2 regions of the Xylanimonas ulmi genome follow, and region 2 is predicted to be linked to the other one. Evidence: riboswitches for the same ligand, from Rfam matches in the RefSeq annotation. Region 2 holds a riboswitch; the other holds the start of a gene.
What was found. Region 2 has a riboswitch for thiamine pyrophosphate ahead of thiM (hydroxyethylthiazole kinase). Riboswitches for the same ligand answer to the same signal wherever they lie in the genome.
Positions count from the first base shown of each region.

Region 1: another riboswitch for thiamine pyrophosphate. It lies ahead of EV386_RS15660 (thiamine ABC transporter substrate-binding protein); the one in region 2 lies ahead of thiM (hydroxyethylthiazole kinase).

Region 1 is NZ_SGWX01000001.1:3,405,994-3,409,385, reverse strand. Features, by position in the region: gene EV386_RS15665 (ABC transporter permease) at 1-688, opposite strand, end outside; gene EV386_RS15660 (thiamine ABC transporter substrate-binding protein) at 721-1,812, opposite strand; TPP riboswitch at 1,881-1,984, opposite strand; partial or broken gene EV386_RS18920 (DUF4235 domain-containing protein) at 2,088-2,300, shown strand; gene EV386_RS15650 (acyltransferase family protein) at 2,257-3,392, opposite strand, start outside.
Region 2 is NZ_SGWX01000001.1:1,818,214-1,821,605, reverse strand. Features, by position in the region: gene thiD (bifunctional hydroxymethylpyrimidine kinase/phosphomethylpyrimidine kinase) at 1-72, opposite strand, end outside; gene thiE (thiamine phosphate synthase) at 69-800, opposite strand; gene thiM (hydroxyethylthiazole kinase) at 797-1,633, opposite strand; TPP riboswitch at 1,622-1,727, opposite strand; gene EV386_RS08360 (purine-cytosine permease family protein) at 1,880-3,274, shown strand; gene EV386_RS08355 (M50 family metallopeptidase) at 3,284-3,392, shown strand, end outside.

The DNA.
Region 1 (3,392 bases), 1.6 Mb from region 2:
TCTCGATGGTGCCGTAGCCGGCGCCGCCGAGCACGAGCACGACGCCGAACGCCGTCGCGCAGAACAGGAACACCACGGCGGCGGCCGAGGCGATGGCCGGGGCGAGCGCCGGGAGGGTGACCGTGCGGAAGGCGCGCGCGGGCGAGGCGCCCAGCGCGCGGGCGGCCTGCTCGGCGCGCGGGTCGAGGCGCTCCCACAGCCCGCCGACGGTGCGCACCACGACCGAGACGTTGAAGAACACGAGCGCGAGCACGACGCCCGCGAACGTCTCGTCGAGGTGCGCGAACCCGAGCAGCCCGTCTGGGCGAAACAGCGCGCGGAACGCGACGCCGACGACGACGGTGGGCAGCACGAACGGCACCGTGACCAGTCCACGCAGCAGCGTGCGCCCTGGGAAGCGGGTGCGGTACAGCAGGTAGGTGACGGGCAGTCCGAGCACCACCGACCCGGCGGACCCAGCCGCGGCCTGCGCGAGCGTCGTGCCCAGCAGCCGCCAGGTGCGCGGGGCGCCGAGCACGTCACGCAGTCCGGTCAGGTCGAGGCCGCCGGCCTCGGCCACGAACCCGCGCGCGACGAGCGCCGCGACGGGCCAGGCGAAGAAGACGCCCAGGAACGCCAGGGGCAGCGCGGCCGCGACCGCCCACCCCACCGCGGGGGGCGCGACACGCAGGGGTCGACGGCCGGTCATCCTCCCCAATGTCGCACCCCGCGCGGCGGACGTCAGCCGATGACCGTCGCCGTCCACTTCTCGATCCAGGAGTCACGGTTCGCGGCGATGTCGGCCGCGGGGACCTCGAAGGGCTCGTCGGCCAGCGGGGCGAACTGGGTCCACTCGGCGGGCAGCTCGACCGACGCGTCAGCGGGGTAGACGTACATCTGCCCGGGGATGTCCGCCTGGAAGGGCTGGGAGACCAGGAAGTCCACGAGCCGCTGGGCGCCGGCGGGGTTGGCGGCGCCGCGCAGGACGCCCGCGTACTCGACCTGGCGGAAGCACGTGCCCAGCAGCGCGTGCGTCGTCGTCGCCGAGCCGTCCTCGCTCACGGTGTACGCGGGCGACGACGAGTAGGACACGACGATCGGGCGCGTGCCGCCCTCGCCCGCCCCGGAGAACTCGGAGTAGTACCCGTCCTCCCACGAGTCGGAGACCTTGACGCCGTTGGCGCGCAGCGCGGCCCAGTAGCCCGTCCACCCCGTGCCGTCGTACCCGTCGTCGCCGAACGCGCCGATGGTGGCCAGCAGGAACGCCATGCCGGGCGAGGACGACGCGGGGTTGAGCGCGACCAGCAGGTCCTTGTACTCGGGCTTGGCGACGTCCTCGAGCGTGGTCGGCTCGGGCAGGTCGTGCTCCTCGAACCACGCGACGTCGGTGTTGAGGCACACGTCGCCGCGGTCGATCGGGGTCAGCGCGCCGTCGCCGAGCACGTACGGCTGCGCCGAGGCGTCCAGCCCGGCGGGCGTGTACGGCTCGAGCGCCCCCGCGTCGACGACGCGCGAGGCGAACGTGTTGTCGATCCCGAAGACGACGTCGCCCAGCGGCGAGTCCTTGGTCAGCACGACCTGGTTGGCCAGGGTTCCGGCGTCGCCCATGGGCACCTGCTTGACGGTCAGCCCGCTCTCCCGCTCGAACGCGGCGAGCACATCCTCGGACACGGCCCAGGAGTCGTGCGTGATGAGGGTGACGGTGTCCGACGCCGCGCCGGACGCCGCGTCAGCCGCGGGCTCGGAGCCGCCGCAGGCCGCGAGCGCGGGCAGGAGCGCGACGGCGAGCGCCGCGCCCACGATGCGTCCGCGGCGGGGGGACGTGGTGGTCATGGTGGTTCCTCCTCTGATGTCGAGAAGGGGCTTGTGCCCTCCGCCTCGCCGTGCGGGCGAGGGACACAAGGATGAGAAGCCCGACTTCCTCCACCGGTGCTAACCGGATCAGGTTCGAGGGTCTGCGGTGTCCCGCACTCTCAGCGCCTGTGGCGCTCCCCTGTCGTTCCTGGTCAGGCTACCTCAACGACGACGGCGGCCGCGGCGACCGCGCGCTGCGTGCGCTGCGCGCGTGCCGGGACCGCCCGGAGGGATACGGTGGGCGGGCAGCGTCGATGAACGAGAGAGGCATGCGCGTGGCCGAGCGAGACGAGTCCCTGGCGGTCAAGGTGGGCACGATGGCGCTCACGCTCGCCGCCGGATGGTTGGCGCAGCGGGCGGTCGGGATGATCTGGGCGAAGAGCACCGGGCACGCCGCGCCGAAGGACCCCGACGACGAGAGCGTCACGATCGTCCAGGCGGTGACGTTCGCAGCGGTGTCGGGCGCTGTCGCGGTGCTCGCTCGTCGTCTCGCGCACCAGGGCGCCCGCCGTTACGTGGCCCGACTCGCGTCGTCGTCCGCGACGCCGACTGCCTGACCGCGGGGGTGCGCCGCGCCTCGAAGCGCCCGAACACGCGCACCAGCCCGAGCAGTGTGAGTCCGAACGCGCCGAACCACACCGGGCGCGTCGACCACCAGTCGGTGCTCCACGGCACGGGCGGCTGCTCCCCCAGACCGAGCATGACCGCGCCCAGCACGGCGAACATCGCCGTCAGGTGCCACAGGTAGACCGTCATCGAGCGGCGCGCGAGCGAATCGACGAGGCGCCGTCCCCTTCCGAGCGCCCAGCGTGTCAGTACCGCGCGGGCCAGCAGCGCCAGGGCGACCTGCGCGAGCGACTGGGCCAGGACGGGCGCCGTGGGCGGGGAGAGGTTGGAGATCGCGTCGCCGGGCATGCCGACCATGCTCGCCGGATACGGGCCGAGCGCGACGAGCGCCACCATCGCACCCACCGCGGCGACGGCCAGGACCGCGAGCCGCGCACGTGACGTCCCCGCGAACCCGACGGCACACGAGGCGGCTCCGCGGTAGGCATCGGGGTCGGCGGCGGGGTTGGCGGCGGGGTTGGCGTCACTGTCGGCACCGGGGTTGGCATAGGCGATGCCCAGGAGGAACGGCGCCGACCAGACCAGCAGGACGTTGGCCCAGCCCAGGCCCTCGATCCCCATGCCGAAGCGCAACAGATCGACGGCGAGCGGCGCCGCGACGACCACGAGCACCGCACGCCCCTGCCACCGGCGCCACGCCGCCGCCAGCACGGGCGCCAGCGCCACGAGCGCGACCCACACGCCGAGGAACCACAGCAATTGCGGCGCGATCCGCGCCAGGCGCCACACCGCGCCGTCGGGCACCCCCGCGGCGAGCAGGACGGCGACCGCCACCACCCACGCGGCGAGGAACGCGCCGACCGGGCGGGCCACGCGCAGCAGCCGGCTACCCAGCACCCGACCCCAGCCCTCACCGCGCGCGAGGCGCGCATGCTGGTAGCCGGCCGAGGCGCCCGCCGCGAAGAAGAGGAGCGGGAGCGTCTGCAACACCC
Region 2 (3,392 bases):
GCCGCCCGAGGGGTCTGAGCCGGCGATCGTCAGGGCCACGACGGGGTGGCCCGCGGGGCGGGCGGCGCTCATCGCGCGTCCCACGCGTCACGCAGCGCGCGCGTGGCGGCCCGCGGGTCACGCGTGCCGCACACGGCCGAGATGACCGCCGCCCCGACCGCCCCGGCCTCGCGCAGGGCCGGGATGTCGGGTGCGCTCAGTCCGCCGATCGCGACGCACGGCGGCCCGCCCGCCGCGCGTGACGCGGCCGCCACGGCTGCGAGCCCGTCGAGGCCGATGGCCGCCCGCGCGTCGGCCTTGGAGCTCGTGGGGCGCACAGGGCCGACCCCCAGCAGGTCGACGGTCCCCGGCGCCAGTGCCGCGGCCGCGCGCGCCTCGGCGGGCGTCGAGACGCTCAGCCCGAGGTGGCGTCCCGGGCCGAGCAGCCGCCGCGCCGCCAGCGGGTCGAGGTCGCGCTGGCCCACGTGGGCGCCGTCGGCGTCGATCGCCAGAGCCACGTCCACACGGTCGTCGACGACGAGCGGCACGCCCGCAGGGCGCAGCAGGGCGAGCAGCGCGGCGCCGAGCGCGGCCAGGTCGCGCGTCGCGGCGCCGGGATCGCGCAACTGCACGGCCGTGACGCCGCCGACGACGGCCTGGCGCACGGTGGCGAGCACGCCGTCGCGGCCGCCGCACAACGCGGTGTCGGTGACGAGGTAGACCGAGGGGTCGAACGCCGCCCGGTCGACAGGACGCGACGTGGGAGCGGGGGTCCCCGGGCGCTCGCCGGCGAGCGTGGCCGGCCCGAACGGCGCGCTCACGCCGTCACCTGCGCGGCCTCGGCCATGAGCCCGGAGCGCTCACCCACCGCGGACGCGTCGACGTCGTCGATCCGGTCGATCAGCGCGACCGCGAACGAGCCCGTGGTCGTGGCGGCCTCGGCTGCGAGGTCACCCGCGACGCAGACCCACGCGGTCGCGGCCGTGGCCGCGAGCAGCCGGTCGGGTGTGACGGCCGCGCACGCCGCCACGAGCGCGCCGAGCGAGCAGCCCACGCCGGTCACACGCGTCAGCAGCGGTGTCCCGGCCCGCACGCGCGCGATCCGGACGCCGTCGGTGATCAGGTCGACCGCGCCGCTGACCGCGACGACGGCGCCGGACTCGCGGGCCAGCCGCAGCGCGACGTCGCGCACGTCGTCGGGCGTGTCGAGCGAGTCGACGCCCCGGCCGCCGAGCCCGCCCGCGAGCGCCGCGACCTCAGAGGCGTTGCCACGCACGATGGTGGGCCCGACGGCGAGCAGCTCGGCCGCGAGCGCGGTGCGCACACGCATTGAGCCGATCGCGACCGGGTCGAGCACCCAGGGCACGCCCGCGTCGACGGCGGCGTGCGCGGCCACCCGCATGGCGTTCGGCTGCTCGCCCTCGACCGTGCCGAGGTTGGTCAGCAGCGCGTCGGCGACCCGCGCGAAGTCACCGGCCTCGGCGGGCGCGGCGACCATGGCGGGCGCGGCGCCGGCGGCCAGCAGCACGTTCGCGGTGACGTTGGTGACCACGGCGTTGGTCACACAGTGGACCAGGGGGCTTGTCGCCCGCACGGCGGTCACGACGTCCGCGACGGTCTGGGGGGTGACAGGACAGGACACAGCGGAGCTCATGGGCGTTCCCTTCGCTAGCACTACCTAGAGCAGGTTCCACGGGTGCATCTCAGCCGGACCCTCGGGGAGGGTCCCGGCGCCCCGCGCCGCCGACCACCCTAGCCGCGTAGGGTGTGCCTGCGCACCCAAGGTGCGCGTCCAACGGGAGTCCGGGATCCGCAGAGGCGGCCGCCGGGCTGAGAGGGCGGCCGGGAGCCGCCGACCGATCGAACCTGTCCGGCTCACACCGGCGTAGGGAGGACCCTGATGAGCCCTGCCGTTCTCGGCCCGCAGACCGTCGAAGCCCCCGTCACTCTCGACGCGCCCCCTGTGCGCGTCCACCGCCCCCGCGACCACCTCGGACTGTGGGCGAGCCTCGGCGTCAGCCTGCTGGTGCCCGTCGTCGCGGTCTACTTCGTGCCCACCTCGCTCCCGGCGACGCTCGCCGCGATCGCCATCGGCACGGCGCTCGGCGCGGGCCTGCTCGGCGCGGTCGCCGCGATCGGCGCCCGCACGGGCGCCTCGTCGATGGTCGTGTTCCGCGGCCTGTTCGGGGCGCGTGGGTCGTGGGCGCCCACGGCGCTCAACATCGTCCAGTGCGTGGGCTGGGCCGCGTTCGAGGTGTGGATCATCGCGCGCGCCGCCAGCGGGGTGTGGCCGTCCGTGCCGCACTGGGTGTTCGCCGTCGTCGCGGGTGTGATCGCCACGGCCATGGCGCTGCGTCCGCTCGGCTCGGCGGCGCTGCTGCGACGCGCCGCGATCCTCGTGGTGGTGGCGTGCTCGGCCTATTTCTTGCTCGACGCCGCCCGCCGCCCGCTGGGCCAGGTCACCGCGGGCGGGTGGTGGGGGTTGTGGACCAACGTCGACCTCGTCGCGTCGATGTCGGTCTCGTGGATCCCGCTCGTGGCCGACTACACGCGCCATGCGCGCCCGCGCACCGCGGGCCGCGCCGGCGTCGCGGTCGGCGTGGGCTACGGGCTCGCCTCGGCCGCGTTCTTCTGCGTGGGCGTGCTGGGGCTGCTGGCCTATCGGCCGTCCGACGGCGACCTGGTGGGCGCGCTGCTCGCGGTGCCCGCCGGGGCGTTGGCCCTGGCGATCCTCGCCGCCGACGAGGTCGACCAGGCGTTCGCCAACGTCTACTCGACGGCGCTGAGCGTGCAGAACCTCGCCCCGCGCGCCGACCGGCGTGCGCTGGCCGTCGGCGTCGGCGCGGTCGCGACGGCGCTGGGCGTCATGGTCGGCGACGGCTACGCCTACGAGGGGTTCCTGCTGCTCATCGGCGCCGTGTTCACACCGCTCGGCGCCGTGCTCGTGGTCGACCACTGGGCCGTGCGCCGCGGTCGCTACGACCTGACCGCCAGCGCGCGCCCCCGGCCCTGGCTGTTCGTGCCGTGGGCCGCCGGCTTCGTCGCGTTCGAGCTCGTCACGCCCACCTTCGTGCAGCTGTGGCCCGCCTGGGGCACGGCGTGGGGGCGGGCCCAGGCCGCGCTCGGCGTGAGCGACGACAACGGCTGGTCGGCCGTCGTCGTCGCGCTCGTCGTGGCCGCCGCGCTCACGCTCGCCGTCGCCCCGCTGGACCGGTGGAGCGGGTCGCGACGTGCGCCAGACGCTCACCGCGCCACCACGATCGGCGCCCAGGAGGCCCCCAGGGCGCTCGCCTAGGCTGGGCCGGTGAGCATCGTGGTCGGCATCCTCGTCATCGTCGTGGGCATCGCCGTGTCCATCGCCCTGCACGAGGTGGGCCACATGGCGCCCGCCAAGCGGTTCGGCGTGCGCGTGA